One region of the Bacillus sp. SIMBA_154 genome, then DNA from elsewhere that is predicted to be linked to it. Evidence: predicted binding sites of a transcription regulator. Region 1 holds the regulator's gene; each other region holds the start of a gene.
The links. The regulator LexA, encoded in region 1, represses DNA repair genes until DNA is damaged. The targets are predictions, from matches to a motif close to CGAACATATGTTCG.
Positions count from the first base shown of each region.

Region 2: a site for LexA is predicted at 2,901-2,914, ahead of R0K30_RS13380 (YhjD family protein). Genes of this name have one in related genera too.
Region 3: a site for LexA is predicted at 3,677-3,690, ahead of uvrB (excinuclease ABC subunit UvrB). Genes of this name have one in related genera too.
Region 4: a site for LexA is predicted at 3,681-3,694, ahead of recA (recombinase RecA). Genes of this name have one in related genera too.

Region 1 is NZ_JAWJBV010000007.1:104,688-110,145, forward strand. Features, by position in the region: gene tkt (transketolase) at 1-1,472, opposite strand, end outside; gene R0K30_RS12000 (DUF896 domain-containing protein) at 1,666-1,896, opposite strand; gene R0K30_RS12005 (YneB family resolvase-like protein) at 1,966-2,613, opposite strand; gene yneA (cell division suppressor protein YneA) at 2,631-2,942, opposite strand; gene lexA (transcriptional repressor LexA) at 3,102-3,722, shown strand; gene R0K30_RS12020 (hypothetical protein) at 3,770-4,219, opposite strand; gene R0K30_RS12025 (IseA DL-endopeptidase inhibitor family protein) at 4,514-5,056, shown strand; gene R0K30_RS12030 (STAS domain-containing protein) at 5,089-5,458, opposite strand, start outside.
Region 2 is NZ_JAWJBV010000009.1:54,701-60,158, reverse strand. Features, by position in the region: gene R0K30_RS13395 (iron ABC transporter ATP-binding protein) at 1-289, shown strand, start outside; gene R0K30_RS13390 (siderophore ABC transporter substrate-binding protein) at 312-1,256, shown strand; gene R0K30_RS13385 (LCP family protein) at 1,397-2,353, shown strand; gene R0K30_RS13380 (YhjD family protein) at 2,513-2,875, opposite strand; gene R0K30_RS13375 (TVP38/TMEM64 family protein) at 3,037-3,654, shown strand; gene lepB (signal peptidase I) at 3,654-4,166, shown strand; gene R0K30_RS13365 (AbrB family transcriptional regulator) at 4,203-5,348, opposite strand.
Region 3 is NZ_JAWJBV010000003.1:293,836-299,293, forward strand. Features, by position in the region: gene R0K30_RS07900 (TetR/AcrR family transcriptional regulator) at 1-315, opposite strand, end outside; gene R0K30_RS07905 (PEP/pyruvate-binding domain-containing protein) at 406-2,937, opposite strand; gene R0K30_RS07910 (CsbA family protein) at 3,220-3,465, shown strand; gene uvrB (excinuclease ABC subunit UvrB) at 3,758-5,458, shown strand, end outside.
Region 4 is NZ_JAWJBV010000002.1:20,173-25,630, forward strand. Features, by position in the region: gene R0K30_RS03575 (TIGR00282 family metallophosphoesterase) at 1-421, opposite strand, end outside; gene rny (ribonuclease Y) at 511-2,073, opposite strand; gene recA (recombinase RecA) at 2,564-3,607, opposite strand; gene R0K30_RS03590 (competence/damage-inducible protein A) at 3,785-5,035, opposite strand; gene pgsA (CDP-diacylglycerol--glycerol-3-phosphate 3-phosphatidyltransferase) at 5,053-5,458, opposite strand, start outside.

The sequences.
Region 1 (5,458 bases):
ATGACAGAAAGGTTAGGCATCGCGCGTAATGAAGCAAGTTGTTCAACCGGCTCATGCGTTGGCCCATCTTCACCGACGGCAATACTATCATGCGTAAAGACATACGTGACTGGCAGTCCCATTAATGCAGCAAGACGAATAGCTGGTCTTAAGTAATCTGAGAAAACAAAGAACGTTCCGCCGAATACACGGAGACCGCCGTGAAGTGCCATACCGTTTAACGCGGCACCCATTGCAAATTCTCTGACACCAAACCAAATATTTTTGCCGGCGTAATTATTTTTACCAAAGTCGTCAGTGTTTTTAATTGTTGTTTTATTTGATCCAGCAAGGTCAGCAGAACCACCAATAAAGAAAGGTACTTGCTTCGCAATGCCATTTAATACTTCGCCAGAAGAAGCGCGAGAGGCAAGACTTGAGCCTGATTCATAAACAGGAACCTCTTGATCCCAATTCTCAGGAAGCTTTCCTTCAATCGCAAGCTTCAGCTGAGCTGCTAGCTCTGGATATTCTTTTTCATATTGCTCAAATAGCTCATTCCACGCTGCTTCTTTTTTCTGACCAGCGTCTTTTACAGCTTCTTTGAAATGATCGTACACTTCAGAAGGTACATGGAAATCTTCTTCAAACGTCCAAGAATAAGCTTCCTTCGTCAGCTTTGCTTCGTCGCTGCCAAGCGGTGCACCATGCACACCAGACGTTCCCGCACGGTTTGGAGATCCGAAACCGATCGTTGTTTTCACTTCAATGAGAGTAGGTTTGTCCGTACTTTGTTTGGCTTTTTCAATAGCAGCAGTCACTTCTTCGATGTTGTTGCCGTCTTTTACGTAAAGAACTTCCCAGTTCATCGCTTCAAAACGATTCTTCACATTTTCAGAGAATGAACGATCTAGGTCGCCATCTAAAGAAATATCATTTGAATCATAAAGAACAATTAAACGGCCTAAGCCTAAATGACCAGCAAGTGAAGCAGCTTCAGAGGAAATTCCCTCCATTAAGTCTCCGTCTCCGCAAATGCTGTATGTATAGTGGTCCACAACGTTAAAGTTGTCTTTGTTATACGTTTCCGCAAGATGTCTTTCTGCAAGTGCCATTCCAACTGCCATGGCAATCCCTTGTCCTAAAGGACCTGTTGTGGCATCTACGCCTTCTGTGTGTCCAAATTCAGGATGTCCAGGTGTTTTGCTTCCCCATTGGCGGAATTGTTTTAGATCTTGGATGCTAAGGTTGTATCCGCTTAAATGAAGCATGCTATATAAAAGCATAGAGCCATGTCCCGCAGATAAAACAAAACGGTCTCTGTTAAACCAATTTGGGTTTTGCGGACTTACGTTTAAGTGATTCGTCCATAAAGCGTATGCCATTGGTGCAGCACCCATTGGCATTCCAGGGTGACCGGAATTCGCTTTTTCAATTGCGTCTATGGAGAGAGTACGTATTGTTGCAATAGATTTCAATTCAATCGTTTCCATATAAATTTAAATCCCCTTCCGTATCTTGTGTACACCATTATCATAAATCTACTGTCCTTTTTTCACAACTATTTCACGCTGAAAAAGAAGGATTTTGTCACATTTAGTTTATCGATCACCTAAAAACTTATGCAAATAAGAAAAAAGATGAGAATATTCTTCCCATCTTTTCAAAATTCAAGAAATCCTGATCTTAATGAAGGTTCTGATCTCTTTCTCTTTTTAATTTTTCTGGTGTGACATCGTTTCCTTCAGGATCGACGATTTTCACGGTTTTAAGTGTATTTTTCATAGAAGAACGAAAAGCTTTTAAATATTCTTCTCTTAAATGCTTTTGTTCTGTTTTTTCAGCGTCCGACAAACCGGTCTCTTTCGACTTTTTTGAAAGCTCATTTATTCTTGCAAGCTGCTTTTTAGAAATCATGACAAACTCCTTTAAAACATTTTCTCTAAATACTACTAAATATCATTCATTTTTACAACAATTCACACTTTACGTGGTAAGAGCTTTTTCATATTCTTGATACCTTCTATGCACCGTCGCCTTTGAAATGTCAAAGCCTAGTCCCTGAAGTGTTGCTGCGATTTCGGCGAACGTCATGTTGTTTTTTCTTAATCGAACAATTTCTGAAATCGGTACTTCAATTCGCTCACGGCCAGGCGCCTGCTCACGGTGTTTTAAATTGAGTTCAGGCTGATACCCGCGCTCAACAGCCCTCTTCATTCCCCGCTTAATTTTCAGGTTATGAATTTTTCGTTGATACTCTTCCACGATTCCTACAATCTCAATGACCATCTCATCTGCTTCTGAAAGCTCAAGCTCTCCTCTATGAAAAACACTATACACCTTTACTTTCTCTTTAAAAAGACAATGAAGAAGCGCAATTTTTGCTTGTCCTCTTCCAAGGCGCGTCTCATCCTGAATGAGAACAGCATCTATTGACTCTTCTTTCAGCGTAGCAAGCATATCAAAAACACCATTACGATCTAGATCGTATCCACTCGCTTTTTCTTTAATGACTTTGACCACATTCATCTTGTGCAAAGCAGCTAAAGCTAGCAATTCTTCTTCTTGTCTTTTCAGCGAGGTTTCCTGCTCTTCTTTGACAGTACTGACTCTCGCATAAATGATTGCGTTCATCTCTTCAATCGACCTTTCTACTGTACTGTTGCAAGTTGATATACGACTGGATGCTCTTTTTTGACTGGTATCACAAGGATGTCTCCAGGCTGGATTTCAGTTGAAGCAAGATCATTGTGTTCGGTTACCCAGTCAATAAACGCATTTTTGTCGATTGATTTACTGTCGTTTACTTGATCAGCTAACCCCCAAAGAGTATCACCTGATTGAACCTCTATTTTAACATATTGATTTGGATCATTATGGCTAGTGACTGCGATAAGTGAGAGAAATATGCCAACGATGAATGAGAATACCCCAATAAAAATAATAGATTCTTTTAACCTCATAATGTCATCTCCCCTAACAGAATATGCGTTCGCTCTTTCTGTCATTCATTATAAATACGAACAAACGTTTCTGTCAAACGTTTTTTTCGAACCTATGTTTGTACTGTTAGGAAAAACATGCTATAATTTCTTTAAAATTGACGTTTTGAGGTGCAAAAGATGACGAAGCTATCAAAAAGACAACTCGATATCCTGACATTCATCAAAGAAGAAGTAAAAAGCAAGGGCTATCCCCCATCCGTTCGTGAAATTGGAGAAGCTGTCGGTCTAGCATCCAGCTCAACTGTCCATGGACATTTAGCTAGACTAGAAACAAAGGGTTTAATTAGAAGAGACCCGACAAAACCTAGAGCGATCGAAGTACTAGATGAAGAGGAAATGAATATTCCAAAGAGTGCTGTAATGAATGTACCAGTCATCGGAAAAGTAACAGCCGGCTTGCCTATCACGGCTGTTGAGAATGTAGAAGAATACTTCCCTCTTCCAGAGACTTTTGCAGCGCCAGATGAACAAGTATTTATGCTTGAAATTATGGGAGAAAGTATGATTGATGCGGGTATTTTGGACAAGGACTATGTCATTGTCCGTCAGCAAAGCACTGCCAACAATGGAGATATTGTGGTCGCGATGACAGAGGAAGATGAAGCCACAGTGAAACGTTTTTATAAGGAAGATACACACTTTAGATTACAGCCAGAGAACCCATCAATGGAACCGATTATTTTACAGAATGTGAGTATACTAGGTAAAGTGATTGGCGTATTTCGAAATATTCATTAAAACAAGCCGGTATTTCATCAGTTGCTGATGAGAACCGGCTTTTTCTTTTATGAACAAGAATAAGCAAGAATACTCGAACTTGGGAACGAACCAAATGTAAAGTTCGGCCATATAAAGCCTGTTGTACGGCCAAAAGGCTGTGAGGAAAGCACATACATTAAAAATACTTGACCGTTTCTAAGGAACACAATCGTCCATCTTCTATTACATCCCGCTGCAAACTGAACAGTTTGCTGGCCTCCACTTACACTTTGCCCTGAAATAAGTGACTGCATACTTTGAGGCTGAGAGACTGCTTGCTGATACTGTGAGATGATATGCTGCGGCGGAGCTGGCGGGGCTGATTGTCCGCCTGAACCTTGCCCTGGCCCAGTACCTCCCCCTCCGATTGGAAACCCAGGAAATCCTCCAACTTGAGGAACAGGAAGCGATGGCCATCCTTGTACCTGCCTATCATATAAGTACCCATTCCACATACCTTCATACGGATGATACATATTAAACACCACTTTCTTAGACATTCATCACGACAGTATATGTCATAAATGAAAAAGGGTGTTGAACGTCCAAATAGAAATTTTTCCAAAAGACGTTTTGTTCTTCTGTAGAACGGTTAAATAGTAGTGAAGAAGAAAAAATAAAAAAATGAAAACTTTTTGTCTCGCTCAAACGTTATATAGGTAGAAAGAAAAGAAATAAAAAACTTTTAGATTTAACACTTGTAATATCAATGTAATTATTGTAACATTTGTAACATAAGAAGTTTTCATTTAAAAAAGGAGGCAATCGCCTTGAAAAAATTATTTGTTTTATTAACTGCTATTATGCTTATGATCTCATTACAATCAACAACACTAGCCGCTTCCAAAAAACCAGCCGCTTTAACAAATAAAGAAGCGTTACATATTGCCCTTGATGCACGAGAACACTTTTGGAGTGCGATGTCAGGCTACAAAATTAATGAACATTCAGATTACAAATTAAAATCATTTAGTTATAAAGACATGACATACAACTATCTTTCTAAAACATTTGATACAAAGAAAAAACTAAACAGCTACCTATCTCAAGTTTTCACAAAAGATGCGATCACTCATGGTTTAAAAGACTATCAGTTTATTGTTCATAATAGGAAAATGGCTGTTCCAGTCGGTGACGGAGACAACATGCTCAATTGGGAGAAAGCAACACCTAAACTTGTCTCTAAGAAAAATACAATCCGCACATATGAATTCACAGTCCCAACACTTGATGGACGTGAAGTAAAACGAACTGTCACTTATGAGAAAGTACAAAAGGATTGGAAAGTAACAAAAATTGACGCTGTGATCTAAATAAAAACCAGGCCCGTTACTAGGCCTGGTTTTTATTTAGGAGAAAATTCAGTCATGTGATCTAGCGCGTGGGCAAGTGATGATGCCGTGCGAAATTCATGAAAAGGAAGCCCGAGCTGCACAGCTGTTTGAGCGATTTCTGGTCTGATCCCTGAAATGGTCGTCTCCACCCCAATTAACCGAAGTGACGTGACAAGATCAAACATTTGATGAGCCACCATTGTATCAATAATGACGACACCCGATAAATCAATGCACAAATGCTGAACACCTTTTTGCGAGCACTGTTTTAATGTATTTTCTAATATAATCTTTGCTCTCGCCGTGTCAATGTCACCTACTAAAGGCAATAATGCAATATGGCTTTTTAAGACGATGACGGGAGAGCTCAGCTCATAAATC
Region 2 (5,458 bases), on a different contig from region 1:
TTTCCTAGATGAGCCTTTAAACAATTTGGACATGAATCATTCTGTTGAGATGATGAAGCTGTTTAAGCAGCTCGTCCATGATCTCGGGAAAACGATTGTTGTGGTTCTCCATGATATTAACTTTGCATCTGTGTATTCTGATCATATCGTCGCCTTAAAAGATGGACAGGTGATCCAAGAAGGCGGAGTAGATGAAGTGATTCAAACAGATGCACTTGAACAAATTTATGACATGCGCATACCGATTGAAGTCATTCGTGGTGAGCGTATTTGCTTATATTTTTCTTAAAAAAATGAAGAGGTGATCAAGCATGAAAAAATGGATATGGATGATGACTGTATTAACAGCGATTGTTGTACTCGCTGCCTGCGGTAACCAAGGGAAAACAGAAGGAACAAATGAGGAAACCGTGACGGTAAAAGACATGTTGAATAAAGATGGCGTGAAAATCAAGAAAAACCCGAAAAAAGTCGTTGTGTTTGATATGGGAAGTCTTGATACGCTGGACAAACTAGGTGTGAATGTGACAGCTTTACCAAAACAAGTCGTGCCAACATATTTATCCAAATATGAAGGTGGCAAATATGAGAATGTCGGCGGCTTAAAAGAGCCGAACTTTGAAAAAATTGCAGAGCTCAAGCCGGATTTGATCATTATTCAGCACCGTCAAGCAGATGCATTCGACGAATTTACTAAAATTGCTCCTACGATTTTGATGGATGTAGACACTGCCAACTATATGGAATCATTTAAAAAGAATGCCACGACGTTAGGGAAGATTTTTGATAAGGAAGATGAAGTCAAAAAAGAACTTGCAGCCATTGATCAAAAAGTGGATGCATTAAAGAAACAAGCAAAAGAGTTGAAACAAAATGGGTTGGTGATCATGGCGAACGACAGCAAAATGACTGCCTTTGGATCTAAATCAAGATATGGTCTCATCCATGATGTGTTTGGTATCACACCGGCAGATCGAAAGCTTGAGCCATCTGATAAACACGGCCAAAGCATTTCGTATGAGTACATGGTCAAAACGAATCCAGATTTCTTATTTGTCGTTGATCGAGGCGCAGCGATCGGAGAGGAAACGTCTGCGAAACAGCTTGTTGAAAATGATTATGTGAAATCAGTTAAAGCGATCAAAAACAATCATGTGGTGTATTTGAACTCAGATATGTGGTATTTATCTGGCGGCGGCCTTGAATCATTGACTGCCATGATTGATGAAGTGAAGCAAGGAATTGAACAAAAATAATGGATGAAAAGCTGCTCGTCTTGAGCGGCTTTTTTAATTGTGGATTCATAAAAATATGTTGCGTGCAGGAAACTTTCAGTAAAATATGTTATAGTGGAACCTACATTGATAGACTAAGATAGAGTGAGGGTTCGGAAAGGATGAAGGAGAAAACAAGATCAAAAAGAAGGCTGAGACCTTGGGTGAAAGTCGTGCTGTTTATCATGGCATTTGTCATGTTGATGGCGGTATCTGTGACAGGATACGCATATTATAAAATTTCAAAAGCGTCGAATAAGGCGCAAGTCTCGTTAGAAAGAGGAGACACCTCGCAAAAGCGTGTGAAAGCTTTTGATCCAGGGAAGGATAGCTTTTCGGTGCTGCTGCTTGGAATTGACAGTCGTCCAGGTGAAACGGTAGATGAAGCAAGAAGTGATGCGGTCTTACTGGCGGCGGTGAACCGAACAGAGAAAACCATCAAGCTCCTCAGTATTCCTCGTGATTCTTATGTAGATATTCCGGGAAGAGGATATGATAAAATCGCCCACGCCCATGCGTTTGGGAGTGCAGATTTGTCAGTCAAAACGGTAGAAAACGTGTTGAATATTCCGGTAGACTATGTGATTTCAGGAAACTTTAAGGCGTTTCAAGACATTGTAGACGAGCTAAATGGAATTGAAGTAACGATTGAAGATGAAGGCATCGCCAAACAAATGGAAAAGGATTCAAAGGGGAAAGTTCATGTGCAAACAGGCACACATACACTGAATGGCGAAGAAGCATTAGCCTTTGTGAGAACGAGAAAGGCAGATAGTGACCTCATGCGTGGAAAGCGCCAAATGGAAGCACTTCAAGCCATCTTTGAAAAATCTAAATCCATTTCTTCGATCCCGTCATATGACAACATCATTGATACACTCGGTGATAACGTCTCAACCAATTTGTCCATGAAGCAGTTTATCGGACTTTTCCCGTTACTAAGCTCATTGAAATCAGTGGAGACCATTCAGTTAAAGGGACATGATTATCAGCCTGGGAATGTGTATTACTTTGAGTTAGATGGAGCAGGGTTGGAAGAAGTCAGAACAGAGCTGAGAGAACAGCTTGAATTATCATAAATAAGAATGAGCCTGCCGCCGCGGCAGGCTTTATTCTTTTAATAGTAGAGGGTTGCAGGCATCGTTGGGTACCACACGCCATTTAAAGCAAGCACCCAGCCATCGATCAATTCGGCAAAAATCGAAGGGCCCCTTTATTTTTGTAAAATATAACCATTTTTAATTTTCTTGATGGAGAAAATAATGAGTAAGCAGTTCCTCTACACGATGTCGTATACGCGGATTAAAGTATTTATGCTTTTCTTCATAGCCATTCATGATAAATAAATACGTCGTAAACCCTTCATCGTGTTCAATTTGCTGTACCTTCATTTTTTCTTTACGTAAATGCTGCTTCAGCTGATAAAGTGCTTTTTGAGCTTCCTGTAATGCAGAGGTGACAAGCCGAATATATGGTTCATTTAGTTTAAATGTTTGATGTTCTTTTAAGTGTGTCAAATCACGATTGAGGATGGAGATGACCATTGGAAGAAAGATGGCCTGTTCCATCATCTGAAGCTGTATTGTTGATAGCCTTGTCATGTCCATACCTGCTTTCTTTATGAATAGAACATTTGTTCTTGTTTATTATATCGAATGAGTCAAAGAATCTCAAGGGGGGGATGGAGAGGGGATTCATTTGTATATTTTTATGTTTTCCATGTAAAATGAAAAGTAGACAAACCTTGAAGGAGTCAAACAAGTTGCCATCATTTCTTTCTATCTTTACTCATGAAAATATCACATCATTTTTTGAGAGCTACAAGGCCTTTGGACCAATTGTGGCTATATTGCTCCCTTTAATAGAAGCATTTCTACCGTTTTTACCTCTTGTTGCGTTTGCTGTGGCAAATGCAAATGCGTTCGGCCTTTGGGAAGGCTTTTTATTGACCTGGATCGGTGCAAGCGCAGGGTCTATCCTTGTCTTTGTACTGATCAGAAAATTTGGGCAGATGAGAATGCTGAACTTTATCAGCAGACACCCTTCCATTAAGAAATTGATGCTTTGGGTGGAAAAGCGGGGATTTGGTCCGTTATTTATTTTACTCTGCTTTCCTTTCACACCTTCTGCTGCCGTTAATGTAGTAGCAGGTCTATCAAGAATTAGCATCTGGCAATTTTCATTAGCTGCTTTATCAGGTAAGTGTGTCATGCTCTTTATCATTAGTTTTATTGGCTATGATCTTTCTGCTTTAGTAAAGAATCCGTTAAGAAGTGTTTTTGCGGTTCTAGTTATCGCTTTATTATGGTATGTTGGAAAGAGAGTAGAAAATAGGTTGAATATTCGAATGAGCAAGCGTGAGGACAAAGGAGGCTCTTAATGAAAAAGAAGCCATTACTATGGTTGATGATGATTACATCCATCGTCTTATTGTTCCAAGTAAAGAATTTCATGTTTGTCACGTACAAAGTAGAAGGGGTTAGTATGGACCCGACATTTACAGATGGAACAGAATTATTAATCAATAAGTTCTCGCCAAAACTCACGAAAATTAACCGGTTTGATTACGTTTTATTTCACGGGCCTAAAAATCAAATTTTGATCAAACGGGTCATTGGGCTTCCAGGAGAAAAGATCAAGTATGAAGATGATCAGCTATTTGTCAACGGAGCAAAGTGGAAAGAACCGTACTTAAAAGAACAGAAAAAACATAAAATGGGGAACGTCCTGACAGGAGATTTTCAGCTGAAAGCCATCACAGGACACGATAAAATACAAAAAAATCATTACTTCGTGGTCGGAGATAACCGAATACATAGCTTTGACAGCCGGCATTTTGGGACCATCTCAAAGGACCAAGTAGTCGGTGTAAAGAGGAATAACGATGAATAAAAAAGAGGCGCTCTGCTCATGCAAAGCGTCTCTTTTTTATTTTGCAGCTTTATAATCAGTCTGTCTTTTTGCCCAGAAATGATGTAAGAATCGAAAAAACGGTGGCAGCATGGCAATCACAAGAATGATTCTGACGACTTGTACAGCGACAACAAAGGTAGAGTCCTCGTGAAGGGTGACTGCTGTTGTCGCCATTTCTGCAATACCCCCAGGCGAAAAAGCAAGAATGGCTGTAATGACAGAAATACCTGTGATTTCTGCAATGGCAATTGAACTGAGAACAGTCGCAGCAATCAGCCCGGCTGAACTGACGACGGCCACAATGAAGGTGTTTTTTAGCCCAACAAACATCTGCTTATTCATTTTTGAACCGATGGTGGCACCTAGAAATACCTGTGAAGCAATATTCGTTTGTGCTGGCCAATAAGGAATCAAATCATGACCTGTGAGCGCACCTGCACCTACTTGAAGAGCTGCGACCCCTAACATGCTGCCGATCAGCCAAGGGGCAGGAAAGTGAAGCCGAACCGCTAGGCGTGACATGAGCCACGCCCCTAAAATGAGCGCGGCGGTCCAAGAGATGTTTGACAGTGTGAAAACGCCTGATGAGAAGGCACTGCCCTGTGCTGCTATAACCGCATCAGATTGATTTTTTGTATTTAAATAGAACACCGTAAATGGGATGGTGAGTACAACCATTAATACACGTATCGTTTGTACGAGACTCACAACAGCTGTATTTGCTCCAACCTCTTGGGCAATCCCCGGCATTGCGGATAGGCCGCCTGGTGCAGTTCCGACAAAGCTGGTCAGCATATCTGTTTTGCTCAGCTTCCATAAGAGAAAGCCGGAGAGCATCGCTAGTAGTATAGAAAAGACGAGCATGAAACTCACTGGGAGCCAATTGTCAGCGAAAATGTGAATGACTTTCATGTTCATTTTCTGTCCAAGTTCGATTCCGAGAATGAATTGACCAAGGAGTAGCCATCTGCTGTGAATACGTATGGTGTTGTTTCCTTTACGCTGAAACAGGGTGGGGCGGCGCATGGCAATAAATGCAGCTGTGATTAACGTACCGACCATCCAGCCAATAGACATTCCTGTTAAAGACAAAAGAAATCCACCTAAACCGCTTATCGCGATCAGAATCAGATCGGCTCGAAGGCTGTTTCCTTGTTTCATCACATGTAAACCTTCTTCCTATATGTTTGTTCAGTAAGTGAAATGTTGTTATATTCACTATAATACAAAAGTCTCTATAAATAAAATACGAATTTTTTCACCATTTTCAT
Region 3 (5,458 bases), on a different contig from region 1:
CATAGTGGGTTCTCTCATGCTGATATAGATAAATTCTTTTTTTGAAGTCAAATCTTCAAGGAAATAGTTGCCTAGAAATTTTAAATCAGTGTATAGATCTCCTTTGAATTCTGCTTCTAGCGTTTTAGTTGGTGTTGATTTCATTTTCATAATGGCAGCAATGACGCCGCGTTTGTTTTTAAAGTTACGAAAAATGGTCGCTTCACTCACATTCGCTTTTGTCGCAATTTCTTTTGTTGTTGTTTTTTGATAGCCCTTTTCAGACAATAAGTCCATCGTTGCGCGAATGATTCGTTGATTTGTTGATTTTAACAAGCATACTCACCTCAGGTTATGAATGTGTTTGCAACAAAGTAAGTATACCGATAAAATCCATGACCGCCAATATGATCCGAAATGATAGGGTTATGCCCGTGAATGCTGCTTTAATAACTGAATACGTCCATTCGCACCATCTACTGTCACAAGGTCACCTGTTTGGAGTTTTTCAGTGGCTATTCTTGTACCTAGAACAGCAGGCATCATATACTCTCTAGCGATAATAGCGGAATGTGACAAAATGCCTCCAGAATCGGTGATCACTGCTTTTGCGTCTCTAAATAAGCTGGTCCATAAAGGTGTGGTTGTTTTGCAAACTAAAATGTCATCCTTTTGAAATTGTGAAAATTCATCAGCGCATGTAATGATTCTTACTCTTCCGGAAACAATGCCGCTAGACGCTCCAATTCCATGGATCACATCGTCTGTGTTGTTTTCATTTTCTCTTAATGAACCGAGCATTCTTTCCACTTGCTCCAATTCAGCCTCAGATGGAGTGCCTGTATAAGCTGGTGGTTGAACGGCTTCATTTTCTTTCATTTCAATTTTTCTTTGCTGTATGACCGAATCGTATGTGATAGAAGTTGTGAGCGCTTTGTGTACTTCTTCATCGTAGAGATACCATAGATCTTCTTGATGAGGAATGGCTCCTTTTTGTGCAAGGAGTTCACCAATTTTTAATAGATATAGTCTAGCTTTTGCATCTAACATGGCATCAATGTAGAAGTGATGATCATCTCGAATATTGGCTGCCTGAAGGGCAAAGTGATAAAGTGTTTCAAATTTAGTCTTAAAAGACTCATCCTTCACTTCACTCATAAATTGCTCATAAGTCTCACGTCTTTTGATCATTGCTTGTGCAAATTCTTCATCAAAATCACATTGGTACTGAATGTTATTTCTGATGATGTCTAAGACAAATTCAGGGTTCTCTACCCATGTCTCTTCTGTAAGGTCATGACTTTTAACAGATCGCCAGCCATAGATTTGGAGAAATTCCTCCATCTTCGAAATGAAGTGTTTTCCTTTATCCGTGTGATTAAGTGCATATAATAGTTCTGGATTCGCTTCATGATTTGTAAATGCTTGAAGAAGTTCTTTATCTTGAAGGACATCCTTTGCTAGATCAGATAGCTTCTGGTCTGTTTCAAGAGATTTGTTCATCACGCCTATCATCATCTCATGTAACAAGACGACTTGTTTTTGATCACCGGTATACGTTACAAGCATGTCTTCAATCATAGCAGATAGAATGACTTGTGGTATGACGATATCAAAATGATCCTCGTACGCTTGTATATAAAATAACTTTAATTCTTCGAAGCCAATGATTGCTTCTTCAATGGTCATAGGCTCGTTCATTTGACGATCGAGTTTTTCGTAAAATGGAAAGAAGTTTTGCTCTAGAATTTCATACATACGTTCACTCAAATGGGGAAATAACTCAAATATGCTCTCGTCAAAAACTGGTGCAGTTCCTGTTCCCGCTTCAGGCATAGACGGTGCAGAATACAGGTGACCTCTATAGAGCTTGATATCTTTGATGTTGAGATCAGGTACTTGATACTTTTCTCCATTTTTCTTCATCCCGCTTTTTAAAGCAGGTATGATCAAGCTTGAGAAAAGAGGACTTGTTGGGCCGGGCATATGATCGTCCATTGAAATCCAGAAATCCTGCAGCTCTTCTGGTTGAATTTGAAAAGAAGCACCTGCTGCTTCATTTGCTGTTTTTGGTAGAGAAGCGGTAATCGGTCTTGCTTGAAGCAAATAAAAAGTACCATTTGATATTCCGAATTCGATATCTACTCCATGTCCGTAAAGTGCTTCTACTTGTTTGGTGATTTGCGTAATTTCTTCCAATTGATCATCATGCAGGCAAAACTGGCCAGCCATTTCCTTACATACTGGCTGTTCAATGACGCCCTCTTGATAAGGAACAATTAGTAGTTCTTTAGTCCCTAGTGATTTTTCAATAGAAAACGTCTCTTTGTCTACAATAAACGTGTCTGGTGTCACAAGACCAGACACGATGGCTTCTCCTAGTCCGTAGCTTGCTGTCATCATGATTTCATTTGTTTTTCCCGATACCGGATTCTCACTAAAGATGACACCGGAAACGTCAGAATGGATCAATCCTTGAACGACGACAGCCATGAGCGGCATCTCTTCCTCGTTTTCATCCATCTCTTTCTTATATTCTGTGACTCTTGCTGCAAAATAAGAAGCCCAGCATTCTTTGACAGCCTGCAAAAATTCTTCATTTGTCTTGATATTTAAATAGGTTTCGTACTGTCCTGCAAATGAGGCACCTTCGAGATCTTCAGCAACAGAAGAGGATCGAACAGCAACTGAGGGATATGCCTTCAGCAATGATTGAAAGGACGAAAGTAACTCTGCTTCCATTTGTGAAGGAAACGAAGCTTTTTTGATTTTTTGTGCAAGGTTTTGCTCAGTTGAATGCAGGTTGTGATATGAAAGAAAGCTTGCAAAGCTGTTGGTTTTAATAATAAATCCATCTGGGACTGGCAGGCCGTGATTGTTTAATTTGATCAAATTCACGCCTTTTGCCCCTGCGAGTGATGCGGATTCTTCAGCCGCATGAAATAACACTGAATACATGGGAATGCCCCCTTATCCAAATAGCCAATGGTTTGTTTGTCTCTCTATTTTTCAAAATGATAGTGCGCACTATCATTTTAATCATAGGTTTTATTGGATGTTACTGTCAAAGACGTAAAGACCTATCTTTACAAAGGGGACGTTCTCACTAATTTTCTTCTATATCTATAACAAAAGTCTCCAAACGTGAAGAAAAAAAGGTGAAATCGAAAACTGTGAATTGTTCAATATGCCAATCTTTACTATAATCAAGGGAGTAGACCATGAAGAGGGAGGGTTTTTTTGATTACAAAAGCCATATTTGCACTTGTTTTTCCTTTCCTGCTCGTTATTTTATTTTCAAAGGTTACTTATAATCATTATGTGGGCATTGCATTAACAGCAGCGCTTTTATTTGCCTCGTACATGAAAGGCTATACAGAAACCTACTTTATCGTAGGATTAGATATTATTTCTTTAGTAGCTGGGGCATTGTTTATGGCTAAGAAAGAAATTGAAAAAAGAGAGAAGGCTGAAAAACATCATTGATGTGATCGTGATAGGCCGAAGGGTGACGTTTTTTATACATGAGCTGTGCTTACGATTTCTAGTGAGTGCAGCTTTCTTTTTTGTGATGTTTTTCTGCTCATCGAATATCCCGCTCCAAAATGTTCCATACTGAAAGGAAGGTTTCTTTAGAGGGTTATTTGCTATGGGAGAGAGGGTATGACTGTATTGGAAATAAAAATCAAGTGATACACGAACTTTAGTTCGTATTTTTGTGTTCTTTTATGATAATATATTCATTAGATAGATTTCGTAACGAAACGGAGGCTTTGATGTGAGTGACCGCTTTGAATTAGTTTCTAACTATCAGCCCCAAGGAGATCAGCCAAAGGCGATTGAAAAGCTCGTGGAGGGGATCCATCAGGGGAAACAGCATCAAACGCTGTTAGGTGCTACAGGTACGGGAAAGACCTTTACTGTATCAAACCTGATCAAAGAAGTGAACAAACCGACACTTGTCATTGCGCATAATAAGACACTTGCCGGTCAGCTATACAGCGAGTTCAAGGAATTCTTTCCGAATAATGCTGTCGAATATTTTGTGAGTTACTATGATTATTACCAGCCAGAGGCGTATGTGCCTCAGACTGATACATTTATTGAAAAGGATGCCAGCATCAATGATGAGATAGATAAATTGAGACACTCCGCCACATCCTCGTTATTTGAGCGGAGAGATGTCATCATCATTGCTAGTGTATCCTGTATTTATGGCTTAGGTTCGCCTGAGGAATACCGAGAGCTTGTACTGTCTTTGCGCACTGAAATGGAGATTGAACGCAATCAGCTTCTTCGTAAGCTGGTGGATATTCAGTATTCTCGTAATGATATAGATTTTCAGCGCGGAACCTTCCGAGTACGGGGCGACGTCGTTGAAATTTTTCCTGCTTCACGAGATGAGCATTGTATCAGAGTGGAGTTTTTCGGTGATGAAATTGAACGTATTCGTGAAGTGGATGCACTGACTGGAGAAATTCTCGGTGATCGTGAGCATGTCGCTATTTTCCCAGCATCCCACTTCGTCACAAGAGAAGAAAAAATGGAAAAAGCGATTATCAATATTGAACAAGAGCTTGAGGAACAGCTGGAAAAGCTTCGTGAAAACGGCAAATTGCTTGAAGCGCAGCGTCTTGAGCAACGGACAAGATATGACCTTGAGATGATGAGGGAGATGGGCTTTTGTTCAGGAATCGAGAACTATTCAAGACATTTGACCTTGCGTCCTCCTGGTTCAACACCTTACACACTGCTTGATTATTTCCTGGATGATTTTATGATTGTTGTTGATGAGTCACACGTGACCATCCCGCAAATCCGAGCAATGTACAACGGGGACCAAGCAAGAAAACAAGTGTTGGTTGATCACGGATTCCGTCTGCCATCAGCACTTGATAATAGACCGCTCACCTTTGATGAGTTTGAAAAGCATATCAATCATATTGTACATGTATCCGCAACGCCAGGGCCGTACGAACTTGAGAAAACGCCAGAGGTCGTGGAACAAATTATCCGCCCAACTGGTTTACTGGATCCGATCATTGAAGTCCGTCCGATTGAAGGACAAATCGATGATTTAATTGGAGAAATTCATACAAGAATGGAGAAAAATGAGCGTGTGCTTGTGACCACTTTGACGAAAAAAATGTCTGAGGATCTCACAGATTATCTAAAAGAAATTGGGATCAAGGTCAATTATCTGCATTCAGAAATTAAGACTCTTGAGCGGATTGAGATTATTCGTGATTTACGCCTCGGTAAATATGATGTACTCGTTGGAATCAACCTTCTTCGTGAAGGGCTCGATATTCCAGAGGTGTCGCTCGTGGCTATTTTAGATGCGGATAAAGAAGGCTTTTTACGTTCTGAAAGATCCCTCATCCAGACGATAGGCCGTGCAGCAAGAAATTCAGAAGGCCGGGTCATTATGTATGCAGACAAAATGACGAAATCAATGGACATTGCGATTCAAGAAACG
Region 4 (5,458 bases), on a different contig from region 1:
GTTTGGATGCTTCTGCAATTAATTCATCTACTTTTTGAAACGGGCAGTCAATTGGAGGTAAAAAAGTACGTCCTTGTAAGTTGATGACAGCCAATTCTTTTCCTTGCTTTTTAATGAAGGTGAGTCCTTTTCCAGGCGTACCTTGCGGGAAGTTGGCAGGACGAACAATATTGGCTGCATCATCGATGAAATCGAAAATGTCTCTTTTATCCCATGTATGGTTGCCCATTGTGAGCACGTCAGCTCCTGCTTGCAGCAGCTCGTGATAGATTTTTTCAGTGAGACCTTTCCCGTGAGCCGCGTTTTCTCCATTGACAATTGTAAAGTGCGGCTGATATTTTTTCTTAAGTTTCGGCAAGTATTCTTTCAGTGTATCTCTGCCAGGTGAACCGACGATATCTCCAACAAATAATATTTTCATGCGTTTTGTACCCTTTCTCTTATAAATTGATCTTCCTATCAGTGTTGCATATTTACACAAAAAAATAAAGCGGCGCTAAGCGCACCGCTCTATTTTGCATACTCTACTGCGCGAGTTTCTCGAATGACCGTCACTTTAATGTGACCAGGATAATCGAGCTCGTCCTCGATTCGCTTACGAATATCCCTTGCTAGACGGTGAGCTTCAAGATCATTAATTGAATCTGGCTTCACCATAATACGTACTTCACGTCCAGCCTGTATCGCAAACGATTTTTCAACACCTTCATAAGATTCAGAGATATCTTCTAATTTTTCAAGTCTCCGAATGTAATTTTCAAGCGTCTCACTTCTTGCACCAGGGCGTGCTGCAGATAATGCATCAGCTGCCGCAACAAGAACAGCGATAATAGATGTCGGTTCTTGGTCACCGTGGTGAGAGGCAATACTGTTGATGACAACAGGATGCTCTTTATATTTCGTCGCAAGCTCAACGCCAATTTCTACGTGGCTTCCTTCTACTTCATGATCAATGGCTTTTCCAATGTCATGCAGAAGACCTGCTCGTTTTGCAAGCTTTGCATCTTCTCCAAGCTCTGAAGCCATGAGACCTGCAAGATGTGCAACCTCAATTGAATGCTTCAGGACATTTTGTCCATAACTTGTACGGAATTTTAAGCGACCGAGAATTTTGATGAGATCCGGATGCAGACCGTGAACACCGACTTCAAATGTCGTTTGCTCACCCATCTCGCGGATATAATCATCGACTTCACGGCGTGATTTTTCCACCATTTCTTCAATTCGTGCAGGATGAATGCGGCCATCCTGGACTAGCTTGTCCAGAGCTATCCTCGCTGTTTCACGTCTAATCGGATCAAAGCCCGATAATATGACAGCTTCAGGTGTATCATCTATGATCAGGTCAATACCTGTTAACGTTTCTAACGTACGGATATTTCGTCCTTCACGTCCGATAATACGACCTTTCATCTCATCATTTGGAAGATTGACTACAGATACCGTTGTTTCAGCTACATGATCAGCTGCACAGCGCTGTAACGCAAGTGAAAGAATGTTTTTCGCCTTTTTATCAGCCTCTTCTTTCGCCCGGTTTTCAGATTCTTTCGTCATGACTGCAATGTCGTGGGAAAGCTCATTTTCAACTTGATCCAGAATGATTTGTTTCGCTTCATCTCGAGTTAAACTAGAAATGCGTTCCAACTCGGCTTTCTGCAAACGAATCATATCATCCACTTTGCTTTCCATCTCTTCAATATGTTGTTGTCGTTCATTCAGAGAATGATCTCTCTTCTCCAACAGGGACTCCCGTTTATCTAAAGTTTCATCTTTGCGATCAAGATTTTCTTCTTTTTGAAGTAAACGGTTTTCTTGTCTTTGAAGCTCATTACGTCTTTCACGAACTTCTTGCTCCGCCTCTACACGAAACGAATGAATTTCATCTTTCGCTTCCAAGAGCGCTTCTTTCTTCAATGCTTCCGCATCACGCTTTGCATCCTCAACAATTTGTTCGGCCATGTTTCTTGCGCCGGATATTTTTGCTTCTGCAATGGTTTTACGAACAAAGTAGCCAACAACTAAACAGATTAGGCTCAGCAAAATGGAGATGATCGTAAACATCGTAGGCGACATATTTTCACCTCCTCTTGCTATGAACTTGGTTTTACAAATAAAGTGTCGGCATGTACATTGTTTTGTACCTCAACATACAGGGCCTTCACAGGGAATGAGATCCTCACTGCCCTTGTCAAGTTTAAATTAGTTATCAATCATGTTAAGAAAAACAAGTGATACATTTCCATTGTAATTGTGTCGGAAATACTTGTCAAGCTAGTCAGACTGAGGCGTAAGTCGTTATTTCAAGCGAAGACAGAACTTTTGACCGCTATCTGTCATGTAAATGTAAAAAAAGACGCTTTTCAGTGTGTAGACAAACCTTCGCATTCGGTGTCAGTCCTGCGTGCCGGTGCTCACGAATGTCACATTCACTCCGCTCCGGTACTCGTCCTTCCTAGACTTCAAAGGTTTTCTATCACGCTGAAGCTGAAAAAGAAGACAAAGGGCTAAAAGATCAATTTTAGCCCTTTGTCAACAATCTAAAAAGACGCTTTTCAGCGTCTTTTTAGTCTTTAAATTCCAATTCTTCTTGTCCCTCTTCTTCGGTTGCTTTCACTCCGTTTGTATCCAAACCGTAGTGTTCTCTGATTTGTTCTTGAATCATGAGAAGGATATCTTTGTTTTCTTTAAGGAACTGTTTCGCATTTTCACGGCCTTGTCCAAGACGTTCCTCTTGGTAAGAATACCAAGCTCCGCTCTTTTGTACGATATCTAGTTCGCTTCCAAGGTCGATGATTTCTCCCTCTTTTGAGATCCCTTCACCATACATGATGTCTACTTCCGCAATACGGAATGGCGGTGCAACCTTGTTTTTCACAACTTTAATTCTTGTTTTATTTCCCATAATGTCATTGCCTTGTTTCAGCTGTTCAGCACGGCGCACTTCTAAACGAACAGATGAATAGAACTTCAGAGCACGTCCACCAGGCGTTGTTTCAGGGTTACCGAACATGACCCCTACTTTTTCACGAATTTGGTTAATAAAGATGGCAATTGTTTTCGATTTGTTGATAGCACCTGATAGTTTACGAAGTGCTTGAGACATCAAACGGGCTTGAAGACCAACGTGTGAATCACCCATGTCTCCTTCAATCTCTGCTTTTGGTACAAGAGCAGCTACTGAGTCAATGACAACAATATCAACTGCACCACTGCGGACAAGTGCCTCTGCAATTTCAAGTGCTTGTTCTCCTGTATCCGGCTGAGAAAGCAACAGCTCATCAATATTGACACCTAGTTTTTGAGCATAAACTGGATCTAGTGCATGCTCTGCATCGATGAATGCTGCTTGTCCTCCCTGCTGCTGAACCTCAGCAATTGCATGAAGTGCCACTGTCGTTTTACCAGAACTCTCTGGACCGTATACTTCAATAATACGACCGCGAGGATATCCACCTATTCCAAGCGCAGTATCAAGTGCTAACGAACCACTAGGTACTGTTGAAATACGTGTATCTGTTTGCTCTCCTAGTTTCATAATAGAGCCTTTACCAAACTGTTTTTCTATTTGTTTAAGAGCCATATCTAAGGCTGCTTGACGATCACTCATTCTATTGTTTCCTCCTTTATCAATTCCACTATCTATACTATACCTTGTTTCACGTCATTTGCCAAGAAAAAAACGAACACATATTCGATTTTTTCTTGGCAGATCTTTTAAGAAAAGAGCTGTTTCTATTAGAAAAAACAGTCTTTTATAAAGGAGTAAACCTAACAAAAAACAAAATTAACTCTCTTTTAATAATTTGAGCAAGTGATGCAGACCATATTTCACAGCGCGTTTTCGAATGCTTGATCGACTGCCTGTAAACATCCATTCAAACACGTCTTTCTGATCTTTAGTGGATAGCCCAATGAACACTTTTCCGACAGGCTGTCCTTCTTGGCTAGCAGGTCCTGCCACACCAGTGAAGCTAATACCGATATCGCTTCCTGTCAGCTTTCTAATGCCCTCAGCGAGCTCTAAAGCGCACTCTTTGCTGACAGCGCCATGAGAAGACAACGTTGCCTCCCGGCAGCCAAGCACCTGCTGCTTCACTTGATTGGTATAACAAACCACACTTCCGTTAAAAACCGATGATGCCCCTTCGAGATCTGTCAGCCATTCGGAGAACATGCCGCCAGTCAGACTTTCAGCGGCTGCTACTGTTTTCCCGTGTTCGTGCAAGGCCTTGGAAACTTCACGGACAAGAGATGTATCTCCATATCCGTAGAAGTACTCGCCTACCCGATCTAAAATTTGCGCTTCCGTTTCTTTTAACAGACGCTCCGTTTCTTTTTCATCCTCGTGCTTGGCTGTGAGCCTTAGTGTCACTTCACCGTCAGCTGCAAGCGGTGCAATCGTCGGATTGGTCTGAGCATCGATTAAATCTTCAAGGTCTGTTTCAAGCTGTGATTCACCGATTCCGAAGAAACGCAACACAACAGACACGATTTTTTCTTTTAAGCCAAGTTTCTCAGAAATCAGCGGCTTCGCCTCGTTTTCAAACATCGGGTGCAGTTCACTTGGTGGTCCAGGAAGCAGAATATAAAACGTATCTTCTTCTTGAATAAACATACCTGGTGCCATCCCGAACCGGTTCACCAGCACATCAGATCCTTCTAGAACGAGTGCCTGCTTACGGTTGTTCGGTGACATGTCACGTCCGGTCTTTCGAAAGTAGTCTTGAATCGATTCAAATGCTTCTTCATTTAGCACAAGCTCTTTTCCGAGCGTATTTGCAATGGTTTCTTTTGTTAAATCATCTTTTGTTGGTCCAAGACCGCCTGAGAATATAATAAAATTAGATCTTTCCTGCGCTACTTGAATGGCTTGTTTTAAACGCTCTGGATTGTCACCAACTGCTGTGTGGTAATAAACGTTCACACCAATTTCAGCTAGCTGTTTGCTGATGAATTGTGCATTCGTATTCGTAATTTGCCCTAGCAAAAGTTCGGAACCGACTGCAATAATTTCTGCTTTTCTCTCTGACTTCAAAGCGTACACGTCCTTTGTTAGTTAGAATTCTTTAAAGCTTCCCAGTTTTTCGCAAAGTAATCCCAGCCTGAGACAACAGTGAAGAACACCGCTACCCACATCGCAAGATCACCGAACGGGAATGATACAAGTTCAAACGGCAGGTTATGCAATAGAAGTGCCGAAATCGCAATGATTTGCGCCCATGTTTTCACTTTTCCAAGCATATTGGCCGCTACCACTTCACCGCCTCCGGCTAATACGAGCCTTAGACCTGTTACAGCAAATTCACGGCTAATGATGACAATGGCCATCCATGCCGGCGTGAGGTGATATTGAACAAGTATAATTAAAGCAGCTGAAACAAGCAATTTATCTGCAAGCGGATCTAAAAATTTACCAAAATTCGTCACTAAATTGAACTTACGTGCGTAGTAACCATCA